Linked DNA regions of Tolumonas auensis DSM 9187. The protein of the gene in region 1 interacts with the protein of each later gene in a pairwise test. Links are inferred from orthologs where the notes say so. Each region holds a gene or a part of one and is shown in the gene's direction. Other genes may lie near its edges. The genes, in order: yfcD and panC.

Region 1 (17,141 bases):
AATGAACTGGGCACAGACCATGTCCAGATCAGTGTGGACATTAATGAGGGCGAACTGGCGAACGGCGGCTATGTAACGCTGGAGATCATCAGCGGGGAAAGCCGGACGGTCGAGCTGTACCTGGCGAATGCCGGAGACGACGTCCTGACCAGCAGAACCCCGGGCGATACCCATGTCTATGCCTACGATGCGGCCACCGGCATCATCACCTTTACCGAGCTGACACCGGCAGAAGGCGGTACGGTACAGGTGGAAGCCACCCAGACTGATCTGGCGGGCAATGAATCCCTGCCGGGCAGTGACTATGCGGTGCTGGACACCCTGGAACCTCCACGTCCGGTGGTCACCATTGTGGATGACAACAACCCGGACGACCATCTGCTGAATGAGAATGAACTGGGCACAGACCATGTCCAGATCAGTGTGGACATTGATGAGGGCGAACTGGCGAACGGCGGCTATGTAACGCTGGAGATCACCAGCGGGGAAAGCCGGACGGTCGAGCTGTATCTGGCGAATGCCGGAGACGACGTCCTGACCAGCAGAACCCCGGGCGATACCCATGTCTATGCCTACGATGCGGCCACCGGCATCATCACCTTTACCGAGCTGACACCGGCAGAAGGCGGTACGGTACAGGTGGAAGCCACCCAGACCGACCTGGCGGGCAATGAATCCCTGCCGGGCAGTGACTATGCGGTGCTGGACACCCTGGAACCTCCACGTCCGGTGGTCACCATTGTGGATGACAACAACCCGGACGACCATCTGCTGAATGAGAATGAACTGGGCACAGACCATGTCCAGATCAGTGTGGACATTGATGAGGGCGAACTGGCGAACGGCGGCTATGTAACGCTGGAGATCATCAGCGGGGAAAGCCGGACGGTCGAGCTGTACCTGGCGAATGCCGGAGACGACGTCCTGACCAGCAGAACCCCGGGCGATACCCATGTCTATGCCTACGATGCGGCCACCGGCATCATCACCTTTACCGAGCTGACACCGGCAGAAGGCGGTACGGTACAGGTGGAAGCCACCCAGACTGATCTGGCGGGCAATGAATCCCTGCCGGGCAGTGACTATGCGGTGCTGGACACCCTGGAACCTCCACGTCCGGTGGTCACCATTGTGGATGACAACAACCCGGACGACCATCTGCTGAATGAGAATGAACTGGGCACAGACCATGTCCAGATCAGTGTGGACATTGATGAGGGCGAACTGGCGAACGGCGGCTATGTAACGCTGGAGATCATCAGCGGGGAAAGCCGGACGGTCGAGCTGTACCTGGCGAATGCCGGAGACGACGTCCTGACCAGCAGAACCCCGGGCGATACCCATGTCTATGCCTACGATGCGGCCACCGGCATCATCACCTTTACCGAGCTGACACCGGCAGAAGGCGGTACGGTACAGGTGGAAGCCACCCAAACCGACCTGGCGGGCAATGAATCCCTGCCGGGCAGTGACTATGCGGTGCTGGACACCCTGGAACCTCCACGTCCGCTGGTCACCATTGTGGATGACAACAACCCGGACGACCATCTGCTGAATGAGAATGAACTGGGCACAGACCATGTCCAGATCAGTGTGGACATTGATGAGGGCGAACTGGCGAACGGCGGCTATGTAACGCTGGAGATCATCAGCGGGGAAAGCCGGACGGTCGAGCTGTACCTGGCGAATGCCGGAGACGACGTCCTGACCAGCAGAACCCCGGGCGATACCCATGTCTATGCCTACGATGCGGCCACCGGCATCATCACCTTTACCGAGCTGACACCGGCAGAAGGCGGTACGGTACAGGTGGAAGCCACCCAGACTGATCTGGCGGGCAATGAATCCCTGCCGGGCAGTGACTATGCGGTGCTGGACACCCTGGAACCTCCACGTCCGGTGGTCACCATTGTGGATGACAACAACCCGGACGACCATCTGCTGAATGAGAATGAACTGGGCACAGACCATGTCCAGATCAGTGTGGACATTGATGAGGGCGAACTGGCGAACGGCGGCTATGTAACGCTGGAGATCATCAGCGGGGAAAGCCGGACGGTCGAGCTGTACCTGGCGAATGCCGGAGACGACGTCCTGACCAGCAGAACCCCGGGCGATACCCATGTCTATGCCTACGATGCGGCCACCGGCATCATCACCTTTACCGAGCTGACACCGGCAGAAGGCGGTACGGTACAGGTGGAAGCCACCCAGACCGACCTGGCGGGCAATGAATCCCTGCCGGGCAGTGACTATGCGGTGCTGGACACCCTGGAACCTCCACGTCCGGTGGTCACCATTGTGGATGACAGCAACAACGATACTTTATTGAGTAGTACGGAATTGGGGGATGACCATGTCCAAATCAGTGTAGACGTTGATGAGGACGAGTTGGCGAATGGTGGCTTTGTAACGCTGGAGATCACCAGCGGGGAAAGCCGGACGGTCGAGCTGTACCTGGCGAATGCCGGAGACGACGTCCTGACCAGCAGAACCCCGGGCGATACCCATGTCTATGCCTACGATGCGGTAACCGGCCTAATCACCTTTACCGAGCTGGAACCCACTGACGGGAATACCGTCCGGGTGGATGCTACCCAGACTGATCTGGCGGGCAATGAGTCCCTGCCGGCCAGTGATTATGCGGTTCTGCCACCGATTACCTATGCTTCGGGAACTGGCTGGCAGATGAATTATAATAAAACTGACAATTCTTTCGACATGAGAGTTAAATCTCCTGGAACAGCGACCGCAACGCTTTATGCAGGAGCAACAATTCATTGGGATATCATCGTTCAGGACTCAGATCATAATGCGGCTATATCTGTATTAGCTGACGCTGAGATGCCTGCTTCGGCCAGTTTTCATGTTGATGAATTATATGCTGCAGATGGTCAGACTATATTCCGTGTCTATATGACAACCAGCGAAACGATTCAGTTATCTGAACCACAGGGCTTCGGAATTGACATACAGGTTGTGGATTCTGATGGGTCTGCATATCTAATCAATTCGAATGAATATATAGCACCACATGATAATTATAAGGAAGACTATTCTGAAACATTCAATCTAACTGATGTTCTAACTGGACACGACCAGGAATGGCTTAGCCCGGATACTGATGGTGGTGAGTTCACTAGCTTAACTCCTACTCCTGGTTCGGGAGTAACAGATCTGCACTATGGCGGAGGGAATGATGCCGTATATGGCACCGTCTACAACGATGGGATCTTTGGTGATGCGGGCAATGATTTCATTGATGGGCGGGCTGGTGATGATACTCTCCATGGAGGAAGTGGGGAAGATGTGTTATTAGGTGGATATGGTACAGATACTCTTATCGGTGACTTGGGTAATGATATTCTGACGGGTGGCGATGGTGCGGATATTTTCACATGGACGTCGGCCGATATCGGTTCAAGCGATACCATTACTGATTTCTCTATAGCTCAGCATGATATGCTGGATTTAACTGACGTACTGACAAATGAACCGGCAAATGATCTGACTAATTATCTGAGTTTCGGTACCAACACGGATGGTGATGTTCTGGTCAATGTTCATGCATCCGGAGACGTGAACATTACAGACATGACCATTGTCATTCAGAATCCGACAGATACTTTGACTGAGTTACAAACCTACCTGCAGAACGGAACTGGCGTTATCCATAACTAAAACAACCAACGGGAGCAGCTTGTCTGCTCCCTGTTTATGATGTGCTTTAACGGTGGTTATGTTGTCTGAGTTTGATGCTGAAAGGCTTACTTAAAAGAATTAAGTAAGCCTTTTGTCATTGCAGTACCGGGTGTGAAATCAATCGTGCAGCATATGGCCTAGTTTGCCGGCCTTGGTCGCGAGATAAAATTCGTTATAGGCATTTTTGCCTTCTTCCAGCGGCACGCGTTCAGCAACAGGAATACCATATTTTTCCATTGCCTTAATCTTTCTTGGATTGTTCGTCATTAAACGCAATGATTTAACATCCAGTAATTTCAGCATGTCGGCGCAAATCGTGTAATCACGTAGATCCGGCGCAAAACCAAGCGCTTCATTGGCTTCTACTGTATCAGCGCCCTGATCCTGTAAATGGTAGGCATGGATCTTATTCAGTAAACCAATGCCTCGGCCTTCCTGGCGGACATACAATAAAACACCGCGTTCTTCTTTGGCGATTCGCTGAAGTGCTGCCTGTAACTGGAATCCGCAATCACAACGTAAACTAAACAAGGCATCGCCAGTGAGACATTCGGAATGAATTCGTGCTAATACCGGAGCATCTGTAGTGATGTCACCCATTGATAAGGCCACGTGATCTTTACCAGTCGCCTCTTCTTTGAATCCGGTCATAGTAAAGACGCCCCAAGGGGTCGGCAATTCGGCACTAGCGACCAGAGAAACACTGCTCATGGACTTCCTCTCTGCTTCATATAGGTTCTGTCCGATTGTGACGATTGTTGCCTATGCTGGCAACTGCAATTAAGAATAATTCAATTTGTTTCAGTCTATCATTCGAAAATTATCACCTGTTTATTCTCTGAGATGTAAAATTAGTTTAAGAAGTGTATAAAGGCTGCGGTATAAACTTGAGGTTCAGGTGAGTCATGAAAAAATCAATTTTCACTATTATAGTTGCTACTCTGTTGGCTATATCCACTTCTGCCTGGGCCGATGGCTCAATTCGTTGTGGTAACTCGCTGATTTCTGTCGGGGATCCAGCGGCCGTCTTATTGATAAAATGCGGTCGTCCGCTAACTGTGGATGATACGACGCGAGTCATTATTGATGACTATGGGCACAGACAAGTCATCAGAAGTGGCGAAGTCTGGACTATGTATATGGGACGGGATCACTTTATACAGATGGTGACGGTTGAAGGCGGTATTATAACCAAAATTGTGGATGGACCCCGCGGTTAGCTGAAGGTCATCATTTGTAGTGAACCCATCTTTTTGATCTCTTTATTGATCTGAGAGAGGATTTTTTTCCATTTCACATTCTCTACATCGTCATAGCAGGCCCGGCCGGCATCAAAATGAAATGGCCCGGACTGATCAATGTAAAAACTTCCCCGGTAATAGCTGCGGATATATTTGGCAATTTTTAAAGCCTGATGTTCGCGAAATGAACGATTCACAGAATGCACCTACAGTTTGTTTTGATGCTGCTATGGTTTCATCTGTGAGTGTCTTTTTTGTTACATAAAAGTAATAATTTGATGAAGCTTATTTCAGACAGGGAATCGATTCAAAAAATCCTCACCCAACCAGCTTCTTATGAGGCTTTTTTTCCTGATTTTTTCAGGCTTTTTTTTTAGTCAAGACTGTCGATTGATCATCTTTCTGTCATAATGCGCCGCGTCTATCCACTGATGATTAATATATATGCTAGAAATGTTTAATGGACTCAGCTTTGAATTGGGTCTCGGTTTAGCTGTGGCATTGATATTTGTTCTTGCCTATGAATTTATCAATGGTTTCCATGATACGGCGAATGCTGTAGCAACTGTTATCTATACCAAAGCAATGCCTCCGCATATGGCGGTTGTTGCATCCGGTATTTTTAACTGTGCTGGTGTGTTAGCCGGTGGGCTGGGTGTTGCTTATGCCATTGTGCACTTGTTACCGGTAGATCTGTTGCTTAATGTGGCTTCAGCTCATGGTCTGGTGATGGTGTTTGCATTGCTGAGCTCTGCAATTTTTTGGAACCTCGGAACCTGGTACTTTGGTATTCCTGCTTCCAGTTCACACACTTTGATTGGCGCGATCCTCGGCGTTGGCCTGGCGAATTCATTAATGACCGGTGTTGAAATAAGCAAAGGTATCAATGTGCAAAAAGCAATTGATATCATGCTGTCACTGATCGTTTCTCCGCTGGTCGGATTATTAGTTGCCGGCGGTTTGCTGCTTTTATTAAAAAAATATTTTGCGACCTCGAAGATCCACAAAACACCTGAAGAGCGTCAGACATGGGACGGCAAAAAACGTCCGCCATTCTGGACTCGTTTCACGCTGATTGCTTCAGCGATGGGGGTGAGTTTTGTGCATGGTTCTAACGATGGTCAGAAAGGTATTGGCATGATCATGCTGGTTCTGATTGGTATTGTGCCAGGTCAGTTTGTACTGAATATGGAAAGTACCAGCTATCAGATCGGCAGAACCAAAGACGCCGCGTTGCACATGGGTGATTTCTACCAGCGTAACAGCGTGTATTTGGATCAAATGATTGATTTGAAAAAAGTACCGAATGCAGAGATGCCTCAGGTATTTAAATGTGATTCAAAAGACTCAATGTCTTCTATCGCGACTGTGGCAAACCTGCTGGGCAGCACTGAGCACTATAATCAGTTAGATGTCGAAAAACGCAGAGAAGTTCGTCGTTTGCTGTTATGTCTGGATGACACGGCCAAGAAGGTAAGTAAATTACCTGGTATTCCGGCTTCTGAAATCTCAGATCTGAACAAACTGCGTAAAGACCTGACGCTGACCACTGAATATGCACCTACCTGGGTTATCTTCGCGGTGGCTCTGGCGCTGGGTGGCGGTACCATGATCGGATGGCGTCGTATTGTTCTGACCGTAGGTGAAAAAATTGGTCAGAAGGGTATGACTTATTCGCAGGGTATGGCGGCTCAGATCACAGCTGCAAGTGCTATCGGCCTTGCCAGTATGAGTGGTTTACCGGTATCGACTACGCACGTTTTGTCTTCTGCTGTTGCAGGGACAATGGTGGCTAACCGTTCTGGTCTGCAGTCTGGCACCGTGAAAAATATCGTTTTGGCATGGGTGTTAACTCTGCCGGTGACCATCGCACTGTCAGCGGGTCTGTTCTGGTTTGGTACTTTTATCTTCGTTAACTGATAAAACCAGATCCTGACGCGTTAATTTGAAAGGCCAGCATTGCTGGCCTTTGTCATATCTGCTTTAGCATGTAGCTGGCACCTTCACCATATTGTGCCGCATCAATGGTGTACTCAACCGGCTGAAAGCCTTGTCGCTGCCAGTAGGTGATTGCCTGAGAAAGTGACACCAGCGATAATTCGTTAAAGCTGTGCTGTTTTGCCCATAATTGCAGATGCTGAAGAATCATCCTGCCACAACGTTTTCCCGCATACCCGGGTGCAATTGCTATATCGTGGATGTAGAGTAATTGCGGTTCTGACGGTGTTTCATAGATGGTGTGCAGGCATGCTGGCTTGCGGCGCCACGGATGAGCCAGACAATAACCGACGACATTATTCTGCCGATCGGAAACAGCCAGACAGGTTTCTGAGCCCAGAGTCACTTTCGAGCGTAAAACAGCTTCGGTTTCGGGGGTAATACCCGGATAAACGGTACTCTGGATGCTGAGGATGGCTGGCCAGTCAGTGTCATTAATTGAGCGGATAATCATCAAACTAAACATTATTTCTGTGAAGCACGTATTTTACGTCGATATGCTTAAATCAGCGAGGGAAGAATGATGACGGAAGAATGGGTAGATATCGTCGATGAAAACAATAATGTCATCGGTACTGCTCCCCGATCCGAGATGCGTCGGCAGAAATTGCTGCATCGGGCTTCATATATTGCCATTACGAATGCGCAGGGGCAGGTCTATGTACAGCGGCGTACTGCCACGAAGGATTATTGCCCCTCGATGCTGGATGCCTGTTGTGGTGGCGTAGTCTCCGCAGGCGAAGATATCCTGGCATCAGCCTATCGTGAGCTGGAAGAGGAGATGGGCATCCGGGATGTGCCGCTAACGCCACATGGTTCATTTTTTCATGCACATGACGAAGGCAAGGTATGGGGGGCACTTTTCAGCTGTCAGTATGACGGCGAATTAGCTCTGCAGGCTGAAGAAGTGGAGTATGTATTAATGATGACACCACGGGAAATTCTGGCCCGTTCTGCAGAGTTTACGCCTGATTCGCTTGCTGCAATCCGCCTGTGGTTATCCGCGCAATAAGTGAAAGGCCGCTTCATTCTGCGGCCTTTCTTTAAACATCAATGAACCAGCTTCATGCGCCCCTCACTGTAGGCATCGCTGCTGAACTGATACCAGGCGATAGCTTCTTTCACCAGCTCCGCATTACTTTTGGCTGTTTTGGCAAAAGCATTTTCCAGCATCTGAACTTCAGGCTCTTTGCGTGGCCGCAGAATGACCAGACGATCCGGTGTCAGATAACCAAGCCCCTGATAAGTCGCAATAAAAGCTCTCTCCGGACCTTTGGGTGTCGCAAAAACATCCGCGCCCATGAAGTTTGATTTATAAGAGAAATTCAGCAAACCAAGCAGAGTAGGTGCAATATCCGCCTGACTCATCAGACGATCGACTTTCTGTGCCGGCAGGTGGGCTGGCGACCAGACAATCAGCGGAATATGGTAACGTTCTACGGGTAAATCAGTTTTACCGGCGCTGGATGAGCAGTGGTCTGCCACAATCACGAAAACGGTATCGTTATACCAGCTATGTTTACTGGCTTGTTTGATAAAATTACCAATCGCCCAGTCGGTATATTTTACGGCCGCGGCACGGCTGCCAGTTGGCATATCAATCCGGTTTTCAGGGAATGTATATGGACGATGATTACTGGTGGTCATAATATGCGCAAAAAAAGGTTTGCCTTTTTGGCTGGATTGATCAAAATCGCGCAAAGCCATGCCATACAAATCTTCATCTGCCACCCCCCAGACGTTTTCATGCGTGATCTGATCACTCTTTAATTCAAGACGATCTTTCACGTTATAACCGTTACTGGCAAAGAAGTAGTTCATATTATCGAACGTGCCGTAGCCACCATACAGGAAGGAGGAAGAGTAGCCTTTACTGTTGAATACGCTGGCCAGTGAAAACAGCGATTCATTATCCGGACGGCGTACGATGGATTGTCCCGGTGTTGGTGGCACAGCCAGCGATAAGGCTTCCAGCCCGCGCACAGTACGGTTTCCCGTGGCATACAGGCGGGTAAACAGCATGCCGGTATCCGCTAACTGATCCAGATTCGGCGTCAGGCTTTTGCTGTTGCCAAATTTACCTAAGTAGTCCGCTGAAAGACTTTCAACCGAGATCAATACTACATTCAAACGACGTTCGGCACCGGAATGCTTAATATCACGCCATATATCCGTACCTGATGTGGAGGTGAAATGAGCGTCTGGCGTAGAGAGTTGTTCACGAACAATTGCATTAGCAGAAGAATCATCTTCCGTCTGATAGAAATGACGGTAGTTCAGTTCGTTGTTATTAAAAGCATAAAACAGAGAATACAGTCCGCTTCCCGCCAGTTCATTCGCATAACGGTTTTCCCGCAAATCTTTTGCCTGACCGGATAATCCGAGATTAACCAGTAATTGAGCAATGATCAGGCCTGACAGCATCTGTGTGCGTGGAATATGACCCCAGCGGATCAGAAATGGCAAACGGTTGATAAGAACAACCAGTACCAGACTGGTGAGAGCACATAAACTTAACCAGATCAGTAATGGGTAAGACTGCCGGATATTGCCAATGACTTCATTGGTATAAACCAGATAATCAACCGCGATAAAGTTAAAACGGCTTTCAAATTCATCCCAGAAAACCCATTCACTGACGGCCAGTATGACTAGGGAATAGGCTGCCATGATGCTGAAAATCCAGCCGGACACTTTCCATATATTATTTTTCCGCCAGCTTAACGGAATCAGGGTCAGCCAGAGCAGAACGGGGATCAGCACGTAACTCAGAGTTGCGAGATCATAAATAATGCCGCTGATGAATGAATAGCCGAGATCGATAAATGAGAGGGAATTTTTTTCTGAAGCCATCACGGTCAGTACAATGCGACTGAGAGTGTTGGTGACGATAAATAAAAAACTTAACCAAATAGCAAAGCGGTAACGACTGACTGAACTGTTTTGTTTCACGAGACAAAAACCTACTACAACAGAATGTCGCTATGGTACGCGAATTACCTTAGTACATCCTTAACGGTCAGGATTTGCGTTTCGGGAATGTGATTCAGCACCGAGGTGGGAGTCTGTTGTTACCAGAGACAGCGCAATAAAAATTAATATGCGGTACTCTTTCCGCGATTTAGAAAACGGAGATGGTTATGCAGCAATCGGCAGGTGTTTCAGCTCAAAAATGGGTATGGCGTGCAATGGTTCGCAGTGCTCTGGTGCCATTGGTTTTAGTTGAAACCGTATTGATTGCCGTTTATTTAATCAGTAATAACCTGATCCGTGAAACCAACATGGATTATCTGTATCAGAAAGCAGACAGCGAACTGCAAATATCTGCACAGAGAGAATCCGGAATTATCCGGGAACAGATCTTATCTATATCCCGTCAGACAGAAATATACAGAGCCGAGACAAAGCGGGTTTTAACCGATGAGCATTTCTTTGTCTCAGATGCAGAAAAATCAAATTATGCGGTGTCTACAAAGGGCGTTTTTCACTCAGTAAAAGATCTGAATGGTGCTGCATCTTTCTACTCTGCAGCGACACCATTATCAAAACAGGATCATGAAAAGGTCTGGCGCCTGTCTCAGCTTGATCCTTTAATGAAACAAATAAAAGAGAATAACCCGTTAATTGCAGCAGCCTATTTTAATAGCTGGGATTCCTACAACAGGATTTATCCCTGGTTTTTTACGCCGGATCAATATCCTGCAGATATGATTATTCCTGATTACAATTTCTATTATCTTGCTGATGGCAAAAACAATCCTTCACGCACGGCAAAGTGGACGGATGTTTATATTGATCCGGCCGGGAATGGCTGGATGGCATCCTGCATTGCCCCTGTTTATAACGGTGATTTTCTTGAAGGTGTGGTTGGGCTGGATATTACCGTTGGCTCCATCATTGAAAAAATACAGGGACTTGAGATCCCGTGGGGCGGATATGCCATCCTTGTTAACAATAACGGGAATATCATGGCATTGCCACCGGAGGGCGAGGTCGACTTCGGGTTGAATGAATTAACGACACATAGTTATCAGGAAGCAATAAAAAAAGAAATATTCAAACCGGAACAATTTAATCTGTTTCTGAGAAAAGATTCTCAGCAGATAGTTGCTGATATAAAAAACAGTGTCAGTGGTAAAGGTTTTCTGACTCTGAAAGGAAATAAAAAGTTAATAGCCTGGAATACCATACCGGAAACACGCTGGAAGCTGATCACCATTGTTGATGAAAATCAGATATATGCTGAAACCAATAGTCTGGCTAAGCAATTTGAACAGATTGGTTATCTGATGATTGCGGGTCTTGGTTTGTTTTACATGGTCTTTATTTTCTTTATCTGGCTCAGTTCGCGCTCTATGAGTAAATCGATCTCAGAACCTTTATTACATATGAAAGGGATGGTCGATCAAATTGGCAGGGAAGAGTATCAGCTGGATAAACCTGAGTTCAGAATTGCAGAGCTGCAGGGTACAGCCAGCGCGATTGTGAATATGGGGAAAAAGCTTGATGAGATCACTTGTGCTCTGCGACGGGCAAAAGAAGATGCTGATTCGGCTAATAAAACGAAAGGTCTGTTTTTATCCAGCATGAGTCATGAACTGAGAACACCACTTAATGCCATTCTTGGCTTTGGTCAATTGCTGCAGAAGGATGATAATAAATTATCAGTCCGGGATCGAAAGGATTATATTGACGAGATCATGACTGCGGGCACGCATCTGCTTAATCTTATTGATGATGTACTCAATCTGTCTCATATAGAAAGTAAAGGCTCGTTATTAAAAATAGAGCCAGTTGATGCAATTCGGGTGATTAAAGAGTGTAATGAGATGCTGCGCCCGATGGCAGTAAAAGAGCAATTATCATTATCTGCAGAATTGCCGGAAACCATGGTGCTGGTGATGGCCGATAGTACTCGTCTTCGTCAGGTTTTGATTAATCTGCTTTCTAATGCGATTAAATATAATTATCTGAATGGGAAAATAAATGTTTCTGCTGAAATTAAAGATAAATATCTGCGCATAAGCGTTCGTGATAGTGGCAGAGGTATCTCTCCGGAAAAACAAACAGAACTTTTTACACCATTTAATCGTCTGGGACATGAGACTTCAGGAATAAAAGGTACAGGGATCGGGCTGTCTATTTCAAAGCAACTCATTGAGTCGATGAATGGCAGAATCGGATTTAGCAGTCAGTGGCAGAAAGGTTCAGTTTTCTGGATTGATTTATTATTAGTCGACAGTCCGGTCGGATTATTATCTGATGCAGCCATTACAGATAATTACCCGGCAGAAATAACGCCTGAAAAATACCATATATTATGTGTCGGCTGTGATCAGGAATCAGTCTGGCGACTGGAACGTCTGTCAGGGCAAAATCAGGTCATTATTTCTTCAGCTTTTTCCGCAGAAAACGCATTGACGATGCTGAATCAGATCCATCCCCATCTGATATTGGTTGATACCCATCTGCATGATATGGATGCGTATGTTCTGCTTCAGCAATTGCGCCAGTCTGAAATCGCCAAATGTGTACCTGTCATTGCCGTAACGGATGCGATGATGTCCGTATCACAAATGGAGACGTCTGAATTAGCCTTCGATTATGTCCTGATTAGTCCGATGGATGTTTCGCATGCCTGGGCGGTAATTCAGAAAATGCTGAATTATATCCCCTGAGGTAATACGGTTACCCCGGCCGCGATCCATGCGGGGTTTCTGATCGAGAATATTGCTTTCTACTGTTTCTGGATCGGGTCTGACCTGTTAGCATTCGCAGGCATGAACCGTGCAGACTGCTGGTCTGCCTGTGTTAACCGATCTGGAGTCACGTTTTGTCTGATGCAATTCTTCGTTCGCTGCAAAGCCAGCTGTCTGAATGCCTTCCCGTTGATAAAATTCAGTTACAACGCCGCTTACAAGGCGTGCAGCGATTACCGGCTAATAAACAAGCCGCTGTTTTAACGATAATCGGGCAGGAGCTTGAAAAAGCGCGCGGACGGGCACTGTTACGTCAGCAAAATATTCCTCAATTGCATTACCCTGATCTGCCGGTAACCGATAAACGGCATGATATCGCTGACGCCATCCGTAAGCATCAGGTGGTGATTGTCGCGGGCGAAACCGGTTCGGGTAAGACAACGCAGTTACCGAAAATCTGTATCGAAGCCGGACGTGGTCTGCAGGGGATGATAGGGCATACGCAACCCCGGCGTCTGGCGGCGCGAACGGTTGCTGCACGTATCGCGGAAGAATTGCATTGTGAGCTGGGCTCTCATGTCGGCTACAAGGTTCGTTTTCATGATCAGGTAAACGAAAGCTCATATATCAAACTGATGACCGACGGTATCTTGCTGGCGGAAATTCAGAATGACCGGATGCTGACGCAATATGACACGATCATTATCGATGAAGCGCATGAGCGCAGTCTCAACATCGATTTTATCCTCGGTTATCTGAAGCAATTACTGCCCAAACGTCCTGATTTAAAACTGATCATTACCTCAGCGACGATTGATCCGCAGCGTTTTTCCCGCCATTTCAGTAATGCGCCGGTCATTGAAGTCTCCGGGCGTACCTACCCGGTGGAAGTGCGCTATCGTCCGTGGCAGGAAGAAGAGGACAGCGATCCGCTGCAAGGGCTGTTTAATGCCGTGGATGAGCTGTGCGTCGAAGGCCTTGGCGACATCCTGATCTTTATGAACGGGGAGCGCGAGATCAGAGATACCGCAGATGCATTGCGGAAACGGAATCTGCGGGATACCGAAATCCTGCCACTGTATTCACGCCTGTCGAATGCGGAACAAAACCGGATTTTTTCCCCGCACGCCGGACGACGTATCGTTCTGGCAACCAACGTGGCGGAGACATCACTGACTGTACCCGGCATCCGTTATGTGATCGATCCGGGTACGGCACGAATCAGCCGTTATTCGTACAAAACCAAAGTACAACGCTTGCCTATTGAACCAGTCTCCCAGGCGAGTGCCAATCAGCGTAAAGGTCGCTGTGGTCGTGTCGCTGCGGGTATCTGTATTCGTCTTTATTCAGAGCTGGATTTTTTAGGCCGGCCTGAATTCACCGATCCTGAGATTCTGCGTACTAATCTGGCATCGGTCATATTACAGATGCTGGCATTAGGTCTGGGGGATATGAGCCGCTTCCCGTTTGTCGAAGCGCCGGATAGCCGCCATATCAAAGATGGTCTGCGTTTGCTGGAGGAATTAGGTGCAATCAGTGGCTCCATTGAAGGCAAACAGTCATTGCGGCTGACCCCACTGGGGCGGCAGCTGGCTCGTGTTCCGCTGGACCCGCGTTTAGCTCGGATGGTGCTGGCTGCGCCACAGTTTGGCTGTCTCGAAGAGATCCTGATCATTACCTCTGCATTGAGTATTCAGGATCCACGTGAACGCCCGATGGATAAACAGCAGGCATCGGATGAAAAACATCGCCGGTTTGAGGATAAAGACTCTGATTTTCAGGCCTTTCTCAATCTGTGGAACTATGTGCAGGAACAGCAGGATACACTGAGTCAGAATCAGTTCCGTAAGCAGTGCCAGAAGGAATTTCTCTCTTATTTACGACTGCGTGAATGGCAGGATATTCATTATCAGGTGCGTCAGGCGACTCGTGAGCTGAGCTTGACGATTAACCAGGATGCTGCGCCAGAGCAGGCCATTCATAGCGCCATTCTTACAGGATTGCTGAGCCATATCGGGGTAAAAGACGGCGATAAATCTGAATACATTGGTGCCCGGAACGCCCGTTTTATGATTTTTCCTGGCTCTGGTCTGTTCAAAAAACCGCCCAAATGGAGCATGGTTGCTGAACTTACCGAAACGTCACGTTTGTATGGCCGTACCGCAGCCCGGATCCAGCCGGAATGGATCGAACCGCTGGCTCAGCATCTGATCAAAAAGAATTACAGTGATCCGCGCTGGTCCAAAAAAGCCGGCGCGGTGCTGGCTTCAGAGAAAGTCACGTTGTATGGCATTACGCTGGTCGCCGATCGCGAAGTTCAGTATGGCACTATTGACCCTGTGGTCAGCCGCGAACTTTTTATTCGCCGGGCATTGGTGGAAGGTGACTTTGAAACCCGGCACCGTTTCTTCGCTGAAAACCGTAAATTGCTGGCGGAAGTAGAAGCGCTTGAAGCAAAATCCCGTCGCCGCGATATTCTGGTGGATGATGAAACACTGTATCTGTTCTACGATGCGCATATTCCTGCTGATGTCGTTTCTGCCCGCCATTTTGACAGTTGGTGGATGGTCGCAAGTAAAGAAACCCCGGAACTGCTCAATTTCGAACGTGAAATGCTGTTGCAGGGTGATGCGTCTCATATCAATGAACATGACTATCCGAATCAGTGGACGCAGGGACGGCTTAAATTCCGTCTTTCTTACCAGTTTGAACCCGGCGAAGAAGCGGATGGTGTCACCGTACATATTCCGTTGCCATTACTGAATCAAGTTGAACCGTTGGGTTTTGACTGGCTGATCCCCGGGATGCGGCATGAACTGCTGATCGCGCTGATTAAGTCATTACCGAAGCAGTGGCGTAAGAATTTTGTACCTGCCCCTAACTATGCTGATGCGTTGCTGGCATCTATTTCGCCGGAGCAGGGGCCACTACTGGATGCAGTTGAACGTCAGCTGAAACGGATGAGTGGCCTGACCGTGCCGCGCGAATGCTGGGACTGGAATGCGATACCCGATCACCTGAAGATGACCTTCAGGGTCATTGATGATAAGCGTCGGAAGGTTGCGGAAAGCAAAGATCTGCTGTTGCTGAAAGAGCAGCTGCGCGAACAGGTACAACAAACCTTATCTCAGGTCGCGGATGATGACATTGAGCAGGAAGGGCTGACGCTATGGAGTTTTGGCCCTTTGCCACAGCAATATAGTCAGAAACGGGGCGGGTTTGAGGTAAAAGCGTATCCGGCACTGGTCGATCAGAAGGATTCTGTTGCGATTCAGCTGTTTGATTCACCGGCTGCACAGCAGTCCGCGATGTGGGCTGGTCAACGCCGGCTGGTGCTGTTAAACGTGCCGTCACCAATTAAATATCTGCAGGAAAAACTGCCGAATAAAGCGAAGCTGGGGCTTTATTTTACACCGTTCGGTAAAGTCGCGGACTTGATCGATGACTGTATCGCCTGTGGTTGTGATCAACTGATGCAGCAGCATGGCGGATTGTCATGGGATAGTGATACTTTCCAGCAGCAAAAAGAGCTCATCCGTGGTGAGCTTAATGAGGCTGTGGTGAAAATTGCCGCGCAGGTGGAGCAGATCCTGACCGCAGCACATGGTATCCGCAAACAGTTCAAAGGCAAGATGACGCTGGAACTGGCGTTTTCCCATTCAGATATTCAGGCACAACTAGAGCGCTTGATTCATAAAGGCTTTGTGACTGAAACGGGCGCGGCCCGGTTACCCGATCTGTTGCGTTATATGAAAGGTATAGAGCGACGGATGGAAAAGATCCCGGTCGATGCAAACCGTGATCGTATGTATATGCTCAAAGTGCAGCATGCCGAACAGGCTTATCAGCAGTTGCTGGGGAAATTACCCAAAGGGCAGGCGATACCGGAAGAGGTTCGCAATATCCGCTGGATGATTGAAGAACTGCGTATCTCTTATTTTGCCCAGGTTCTGGGGACACCCTATGCGGTATCCGATAAGCGGGTATTGCAGGCGATAGAAGCCATCAAAGTGTAATCCGATGACGTCAGACATTATCGGATAGGAAAAAAATTGGCCTCAGTTAAGAGGCCAATTTGTTATCTGACGATCAGCTATTTTTCTGCCAGTTATTTTTTCTGCGGTAATTCCATGCTGCCTTTGATAGTAATACCGTTTTGTTCAAAATCCATTCCGGTAAGCAGACGAACACCGCGCATTTCTTCCAGCATATTCACAACTTGCTGCACTTCTTTTTCTTCATCGGTCATGCTGCTTGATGCAGCGGATGCAGCGGATGCAGCGGATGCAGCGGATGCAGCGGATGCAGCGGATGCAGTGGCTGTGGCAGCAGAAGGCTCTGTAGTCATTTCAGCGGCCGAGGTTGCTGTTTCTGGCTGTACCGCATTCTCTGTTGCTGCCTGTTCGAACTGATGGCGTCCAAACTGAGCCATATCTGCCAGCAGACTGTAATCCAGACCTAACTGGTAGAATCCGTTAGCAGCCAGAGGCTGTTTAGCCAG
Region 2 (8,596 bases), 1.1 Mb from region 1 along the record:
GTTCTTCTTTTACCTGATCCAACGCTTTTAAGGCATCGCCAAGCGCCATTCCGGAACTCATATTAAAAGAGATAGTCGCTGCGGGTAATGTCCCCAGATGATTGACAGTGAGCGTCTGGGGCTGACGTTTGAAACTGGCGACAGTATCCAGACTGATCAGGACACCATCATTATTTCGTACCCGGATCCGGCTTAAATCTGCAGCCTGCTGCTGCCGTTCCGGTAATACTTCCAGAATCACAGCATACTGATCCGTATCAGCATAAATGGTAGACACCTGACGTGCGGCAAATGCACTCTGCAGTGCCGTTTCAACCTGACTATACGTCAATCCGTAGCTGGCAAGCTTATCGCGATCTACGGCCACGGAAAGACCGGCACCAACGACCTCCTGGTCACTGGTCACATCACGCAGCCCCGGAATCGCTCTGATTGCCGTAAGGAAACGATCATGCCACTGCGTCAGTTCATTAAAATCATTACTCTGGACGGTGAACTGATATTCGGATGCCGTCGACATGCCGCCGATACGAATCGACGGCGGATTACGCAGATAGACGCTGAGCCCCGGAATATGGTTCACCTTCTGCCGCAGTTCAGCAATCACCTGATCAGCGGAAAGACGCTGCTCCCGCGGAACCAGCCGGATCGTCATGGATCCACCGTTGGCACTGCCATTCGGGCCAGTACTGCCAACCGACGACATAAATGCAGCAACGTTGGGATCCGCCTTCACGATTTCAGCAACCTGCTGCTGCATGCGGGATAAGGTTGCAAAAGAAGTATCCGGTGCCGCTTTGGTGGTCAGAGTGATCTGGCCGCTGTCTGTGCTCGGTAAAAAATCCTTTGGCAATTGCTGATACAGCAGCACCGTTAATGCCATGCTGACAAAAAAAGTGAACATCACCCAGCGGGGATGACGCAGAACGGCAACCAGAGACACGCTGTAACTTTCCGTTAATGTGCTGAAACCTCGCTCCAGCCATTGAGACAACCGACCCTGCGTTGCGGTTGTTTGTTCCGCCCGTAACACCCGGCTGCAGAGCATCGGTGTCAGTGTTAACGAAACCAGACCTGATACTGCAATGGCAGCACTAATGGTGACCGCAAACTCATGCAGCAGACGCCCCATCAACCCGCCCATAAACAGAAGAGGAATAAACACGGCAATCAGCGACAGCGTCATCGACAAGATGGTAAAACCGATCTCCCGGGCCCCTTTCCTTGCTGCCTGCATCGCCCCCATGCCCTGCTCCATGTGGCGGACGATATTTTCCATCATCACGATAGCATCATCGACCACAAAACCGACCGCAAGAGTCAAAGCCAGCAAAGAGAGGTTATCCAAACTGTAATTCAGTAAATACATTACCGGCACCGCACCTAATACTGACAGCGGCACAGCCAGTGCCGGGATCACGGTTGCAGACAGATTACGCAGGAATAACCAGATAACCAGTACGACCAGCGCACAGGAAAGTAACAAGGTAAATTGCACATCATGGATAGAGGCGCGGATCGACTCGCTGCGATCGTATAAGATATCCATCTGGATCGAATCAGGCAGGATCGACTGAAATTGAGGTAACGCCTGACGTACAGCATCAACGGTGCTGATCGTATTGGCACCCGCCTGCCGCTGTACCGCGAGAATGATACCTGGCTTATCAATAAACCAGCTGGCAACACGGGTATTTTCCTCACTATCCAGCACATTCGCGATACTGGAAAGATAAAGCGGCGCGCCATTGCGGTAAGCAACGACCAGCTTACGGTATGCGGCTGCATTTTTAAGCTGTCCGTTACTCTTCAGACTTAAGCTACGGAATTCACCGTCCAAATCACCCAGTGGCTGATTAACATTATTATCCGCAACCGCGGTGGCCAGCTCATCCAGTCCCAGATTATGGGCGGTCAGTTTATCCGGATCAGCCTGAATACGAACCGCGTAAGGTTTCGAACCATATACCGAAACCTGCGCTACTCCGGGCAGCATAGAAAGTGATTGTGCCAGCTTACTTTCGGCATACTCAGTCACCGTAGAAATCGGCAAGCTATCAGAGTGCAACGCAATAAGAAAAACGGGAGCATCCGCCGGATTCGATTTACGCATCGACGGCGATGACGTCATGTTCTGGGGCAATTTGCGTTGTGCGGAGCTGAGCGCACTCTGCACATCCAGCGCTGCCGCATCAATATTTCTGTCGAGATCAAATTGCAGCGTGATCCGGGTGATACCCTGAGAACTCGAGGAGCTAATGTTATCGATACCGGAAATGGTCGCCAGCTGCCCTTCCAGTGGTGTTGCGACCGCCGAAGCCATCGTTTCCGGTGACGCCCCTGACAAACTGGCTGTGACGTTAATAGTCGGAAAGTCGATCTGCGGTAATTCACTGACCGGCAATGCCCGGTAAGCCAGAATGCCAAACAGCGTAAAGAATGCCATCAGCAGGCAAGTCATCACCGGCCGGCGGATAGATAACATCGAGAGTTGCATGATCTCTACTCCGCTCCGGATTTGGTAGTTGAAGCAATACTGACCGGTGAACCATCATTCAGCCGGAATTGCCCTTCGGTGACCACCAGATCACCCTGTTGTAATTCACCCTGAATTGCACTCCAGCCATCGTTTGCGGCCAGTTCTTCAACCATGATCCGCTGTACAATCCCATTATCAACCACAAACAGTTGCAATCCTTCCGGTCCCTGCTGCAACGCCTTTCCCGGTATAACCAGCACTTGCTTTAAGGTTCGTGCTGCCATCTGCACCGTAACATATTGCCCGGGTAACCAGTCGCCTGACGGATTGGCAAAGTCGGCTTTCAGTGTGATCGTGCCACTGCTGCTATCAACGTTATTATCCAGGAAAGTAACCGAGCCGTGACGCTGTTCGACCGCTGTGCCGGAGTTAATCTGCGCGGTGACATCCAGTGCACCGGTACGTAATGATTCCTGTAAATCAGGAAGATATTTTTCCGGTAAGGTAAAACTGACCGATATTGGATCCAGCTGATTCAGCGTAGTCAGTATGGTGTTATATGCCTGCACGGTGGCACCGGCAGAAACCAGATGTGCGCCGGTACGTCCACTGAAAGGTGCTTTGATTTTGGTGTAATCCAGATTACGGGCCGCAATAGCCAGACTGGCTTCGTCCTGTTTTACCTGTGCGGCAGCCGATTGTTCGGCAGCCTGATAACCATTCATATCTGCTTCAGATACAAACTTTTTCTGCAGCAATACTTTCGCTCTGCTCAAATCAGCCTGCGCTTTTTTCAACAAAGCCTGATCCTGCTGCAGAACCGCTTTTGCCTGCTGCCATTTATTGCGGTAATCACTGTCATCCAGCTCAATCAGTACTTGTCCTGCGCTGACCGAAGCCCCCTCGTTAAAGAAAATTTTCGAGATCTGGCCTTCTATCCGGGGCTTCAGTTCCACCGACGATTTCGCAACAACACGCCCGACAGCTTGCCAGCCAGCCTTAAAATCTTCTCTTTTTACCGGCGCCACCACGACCTGCGTTGATTTCTTTACTGATGCAGCAGGTTGTTTCTGTTCATTTAAGGAAAAACGATACCCGACGACAACAATCACAGCGGCTAATACAATCCAACGCCAGATGTTCATATTTTCTCCATTACTTATAATTGAACAACCCCTGACCGGCCCAGGATGGTAGTCTGCATGTTAATGGTGGTAAAAGTGTGTCAGGCAGCAGGATCAGCGCCATAAATTACCGTGCCACCTGAAAAAAGCATGATCAGGCCGCCCCGATGTTCGCATTTACGCTGGGGTGCGCTATCATACCGCCCGCTCTTTTTTTGTGTCAGAAATTCCGAGGTGTACTATTTTTTCCCATATCGCCAATTTGTATCGCAAAGTGCTTGGTAAAGAAGAGACACCAGCGACGCCAAAAACAACCCCGACTGAACCCGCTGCGCCAAAGCGTCAGCGCGCTGTCAGCGAGAAAAAAACGGCTGTCAGCTCAGGCTCACCACGACGTATTTTAACCCGGGACCAACACAGCATCTCTCGTAGCATGATCAGTGAAAACGCACTGAAGGTGCTTTATCGTCTGCATAAAGCCGGTTATCAGGGATATCTGGTTGGTGGCGGGGTGCGTGATTTATTGCTGGGAAAAATACCGAAAGATTTTGATGTGGTCACTGACGCACATCCTGAACAGATCCGTAAATTATTTAATAATTGCCGCCTGATTGGACGCCGTTTCCGACTGGCTCATATCGTATTTGGCCGTGATATCATCGAAGTTGCCACCTTCCGCGGACATCACCATCAGGTTAACACCAGCAAAAATATTGCTGAACAATCCGAAGAAGGTATGCTGCTGCGCGATAACGTGTACGGCACCATCGAGGAAGACGCAGAACGCCGCGACTTCACCGTGAACGCGCTGTATTACAACATCAAAGATTTTTCACTGCATGATTTCCATGGCGGACTGAATGATCTGGCTGCAGGTAAGCTGGAACTGATCGGTGATCCGGAAACCCGCTACCGGGAAGATCCGGTACGGATGCTGCGTGCCGTTCGCTTTGCCGCAAAACTGGGCCTGACCATCAGTGACCGCAGTGCTGAACCGATCTCCCGGCTCGCCCCTCTGCTGCAGGATATTCCGTCTGCCCGTCTGTTTGAGGAAACCATCAAACTGTTCCTGGCAGGGCACGCGCTCAGCACTTATCAGCTACTGCGTAAATTCGGTCTGTTCCAGCAATTGTTCCCGCAAGCGGCAAAACTGCTGACACCGGATAATAATTCAGCCTATGAGCGCTTCCTGGAAAAAGCATTAGCGAACTCAGATAAGCGGGTAGCAACCGAACAGCCGGTTACCCCGACATTCTTCTATGCCACCCTGCTGTGGGGTGTAGTGGCAATGCGTCAGCGTGAAATCAGCAACGAAAGCAATCTGCCCTATCTGGATTCCATGCAGATGGCGATGAACGAAGCGATTGAACAGCAGATCCATAGGGTTGCCATTCCACGTCGTTTTACCAGCGATGTACGGGAAATCTGGTTGCTGCAGGAACGTCTGCCGCGCTATTCCGGCAAGCGGGCCGAAAAACTGTTTGCCCAGCCAAAATTCCGTGCCGCTTTCGATTTCCTCGAATTACGGGCGCATGTTGAACCACGTCTGCGCGATATCGTCGCCTGGTGGCAGGATTATCAGCAGACACATGACTTTATCCGTCCGGAACATACGCATGCCCGCCCGGCACGTACGGCCACGGCAACTACTGCTGCTGTTGAACAACCTCAGAGCGAAGAACATGCGCCGCGCAAACGACCACACCGCCGTCGTCGTTATCCGCAGCAATCCGGCCAGCGTCGCCATGACTGAGGTTTTTGTTGCTCTCGGGGCTAATCTGACTGAACCCCGGGTGCAGATCTTGCGGGCGATTAAAGCGCTGCAGCAGCTACCGGCAAGTGAACTGGTCTCCTGTTCTCCGCTGTATAGCTCAGCCCCGATGGGACCACAGGATCAGCCGGACTACATTAATGCCGTAGCCCGGTTGAATACATCGCTGGCCCCCCATGCACTGCTGGATGAATTGCAACGCATTGAGCTGGAACAAGGGCGTGAGCGTAAAGATGAGCGCTGGGGTCCGCGGACACTGGATCTGGATTTACTTTTGTATGGACAGCAGATTATTCAGGATGAACGTTTGACCGTCCCTCATTACGGTATGACTCAGCGGGCTTTCGTACTGGTGCCGTTATTTGACATAGCACCACAGCTGGCATTACCGGATGGACGTCAGTTAGCCGGACTGGTTGCTGCCTGTGATCGCAGTACACTGTTCCGCCTACCGGATTAATTATTGTTTCACAGGAGTCGCTATGAGCAAAATCAGCCTGACCCAGGTGCAGAAAATGAAACAAAGCGGAGAAAAGATCGCCATGATCACCGCTTACGATGCCACCTTTGCCCGTCTGTTTGATGATGAAGGTGTTCATTCCATTTTAGTTGGCGACTCGCTGGGCATGGTGGTTCAGGGTCATAACGACACACTACCGGTAACAGTAAACGATATGGTTTATCACACCGCTAACGTAGCCCGTGGCGTACAAAACGCCCTGCTGATTGCCGACCTGCCATTCATGAGTTACAGCGATGTGCACTCCGCATGCATCAACGCAGGCCGTCTGATGGCTGCGGGTGCCAAGATGGTGAAAATTGAAGGTGGCGACTGGCTGTGCGACACCGTAAAACAACTTAACCGCAATGGCATTCCTGTCTGTGCGCATCTGGGCTTAACCCCGCAATCCGTGCATCTGTTCGGTGGTTTCCGCATTCAGGGCCGTGACGCACAGCGGGCAGAAGAAATTTATCACCACGCATTAGCATTGCAAACCGCCGGTGTTCAGATGGTCGTGCTGGAATGTGTGCCAGAACAACTGGCTGAACGGATCACCAAAGCATTACGTATTCCGGTGATCGGTATCGGTGCCGGTGCGCAAACTGATGGCCAGGTATTAGTCATGCAGGATGCATTAGGTGTAACAACCGGTTATATCCCTAAATTCAGTAAAAATTTCCTGGCAGAAACGGGAGATGTACGAAAAGCTATCCAGCTCTATGTCGAGCAGGTAGCCAACGGCCAATTCCCGGCTGCTGAACATACCTTCAATTAAGGAAGTCCGATCGTGTTAGTCACCGAACAGATCGACGCCCTGCGCGCCGTTATCCGGGAACATCGTCAACAAGGCAAACGCATCGCGTTTGTCCCGACTATGGGAAATCTGCACAATGGTCACCTGACCCTAGTGCGTGAAGCCAAGAACCATGCTGATGTCGTTATCGTCAGTATTTTTGTTAACCCGATGCAGTTTGATCGGGCAGAAGATCTGGTTAATTACCCGCGCACGCTGAGTGACGACTGTGCATTACTGGAACAGGAAGGTGTAACGGCTGTATTCACGCCGACTCCGGCCATCATGTATCCGCAGGGTCTGGAAACACAGACTTTTGTGGAAGTTCCGGAGATCTCTTATTTGCTGGAAGGTGCCATGCGTCCCGGCCATTTCCGCGGTGTCAGCACGGTCGTTACCAAACTGTTCAATATCGTACAGCCGGATGTGGCTTGTTTTGGTCAGAAAGATTACCAACAACTGGCGCTGATCCGTAAAATGGTACGTGATATGACCATGCCGATTGAAATTATCGGAGTCCCAACAGTACGGGCAGAAGATGGTCTGGCGCTCAGCTCCCGGAATGGTTACCTGACCGCAGAAGAACGCCTTATTGCACCAACACTGGCGAAAGTTATGGGTTGGATCGGCGAACAATTGCCAGCACGGCAAACTGCTATTCCGGCACTGATTACCGAAGCAGCAGACAAACTGAATTCGGCTGGTTTCCGTACCGATGCAATTGATATTGTGGATGCTGAGACGCTGCTGCCATTGAGCGGACAAAGTACCGAAGCTGTTATTCTGATGGCCGCATGGCTGGGCAATCGAGCTCGTTTGATCGATAATTTAGTGGTCAATTTGCGCGCAACCACCAGATAGTTTATAGTCGCGCCGCTGGTGTGATCTGTGGCACACCGAAGCCGAGTTACGTAAGGAAAAAGCAATGCAACGAATCATGCTGCGAGGCAAACTGCATCAGGCCCGTGTTACCCATGCGGTACTGAATTATGAAGGCTCCTGTGGAATCGATCAGGACTTTCTGGATGCTGCCGGTATCGTCGAATATGAAGCGATTGATATCTACAACATTGAAAATGGCGAGCGTTTTTCCACTTATGCTATTTCTGGTGAGCGCGGTTCCCGCATGATCTCCCTGAATGGTGCTGCTGCACGTAAAGCTGCTGTGGGCGACCGCATCATCATCTGTGCCTACGGGCCGATGACCGAAGATGAAGTCGCACAGCATAAGCCGCGATTGGTTTATCTGGATGCCCAGAACAACATTGTCCGCACCAGTAAAGACATTCCGCTGCAACTGGCCTGATAAAGGCCAGTTTTCTTTCTATCTGCCGGAACTGTTTGTTATGACACAACCAATACAGCTGATTGTCGGGCTGGGCAATCCCGGTCCGGAATATGCCAATACCCGCCATAATGCCGGGGCATGGTATGTTGCTTCGCTGGCTGAACGTTACAACGGCAGTCTGCGCGAAGATCCTAAATATTTCGGCCTGACCGGACGCATTCAGATCAACGGGCAAGATGTCCGCTTGCTGATCCCGACTACGTTTATGAATCTGAGCGGAAAATCAGTCGTCGCCTTGGCTAAATTTTTCCAGATCCCGCCAGAGAGTATTCTGGTGGCGCATGATGAACTGGATCTGCCGCCGGGTGTTGCCAAGTTTAAACAAGGCGGTGGCCACGGTGGGCATAATGGCCTGAAAGATATCATCAATAAACTGGGCAATAACAATCAATTTCATCGCCTGCGTTTAGGTATCGGCCACCCCGGAACAAAAGAACAAGTTGTTGGTTTTGTGCTGACCAAAGCACCAAAAGCAGAACAACAACTGATTGACGACGCGCTGGACGAAGCGGTGCGCGCAACTGATATACTATTCACTAATGATATGACCAAAGCCATGAATCGCTTACACAGCTTCAA

What was found.
Region 2: the proteins of yfcD (region 1) and panC interact in binary tests that used the Escherichia coli proteins (3 or more experiments, as listed by UniProt). The link is inferred for Tolumonas auensis DSM 9187 from one-to-one orthologs.

The regions. Positions count from the first base shown.
Region 1 is NC_012691.1:1,389,441-1,406,581, forward strand. The notes cover bases 6,214-9,207. They hold yfcD (NUDIX hydrolase YfcD), read left to right. Parts: upstream 6,214-7,461; coding sequence 7,462-7,953; downstream 7,954-9,207. Other genes in these bases: TOLA_RS06495 (inorganic phosphate transporter), read left to right, coding at 6,214-6,863; TOLA_RS06500 (GNAT family N-acetyltransferase), read right to left, coding at 6,916-7,395; TOLA_RS06510 (LTA synthase family protein), read right to left, coding at 7,992-9,207. In the rest of the region: TOLA_RS06475 (calcium-binding protein), read left to right, coding at 1-3,681; ribA (GTP cyclohydrolase II), read right to left, coding at 3,820-4,413; TOLA_RS06485 (DUF2845 domain-containing protein), read left to right, coding at 4,608-4,922; TOLA_RS06490 (DUF1107 domain-containing protein), read right to left, coding at 4,919-5,140; more of TOLA_RS06495, read left to right, coding at 5,388-6,213; more of TOLA_RS06510, read right to left, coding at 9,208-9,893; TOLA_RS06515 (ATP-binding protein), read left to right, coding at 10,082-12,619; ATP-dependent RNA helicase HrpA, read left to right, coding at 12,775-16,656; TOLA_RS16775 (hypothetical protein), read right to left, coding at 16,749-17,141.
Region 2 is NC_012691.1:2,518,025-2,526,620, forward strand. Bases 5,802-8,596 are described here. They hold panC (pantoate--beta-alanine ligase), read left to right. Parts: upstream 5,802-6,663; coding sequence 6,664-7,530; downstream 7,531-8,596. Other genes in these bases: folK (2-amino-4-hydroxy-6-hydroxymethyldihydropteridine diphosphokinase), read left to right, coding at 5,802-5,834; panB (3-methyl-2-oxobutanoate hydroxymethyltransferase), read left to right, coding at 5,857-6,651; panD (aspartate 1-decarboxylase), read left to right, coding at 7,595-7,975; pth (aminoacyl-tRNA hydrolase), read left to right, coding at 8,016-8,596. Outside these bases: TOLA_RS11660 (efflux RND transporter permease subunit), read right to left, coding at 1-2,497; TOLA_RS11665 (efflux RND transporter periplasmic adaptor subunit), read right to left, coding at 2,503-3,624; polynucleotide adenylyltransferase PcnB, read left to right, coding at 3,830-5,356; more of folK, read left to right, coding at 5,349-5,801. UniProt on the Escherichia coli protein: Catalyzes the condensation of pantoate with beta-alanine in an ATP-dependent reaction via a pantoyl-adenylate intermediate.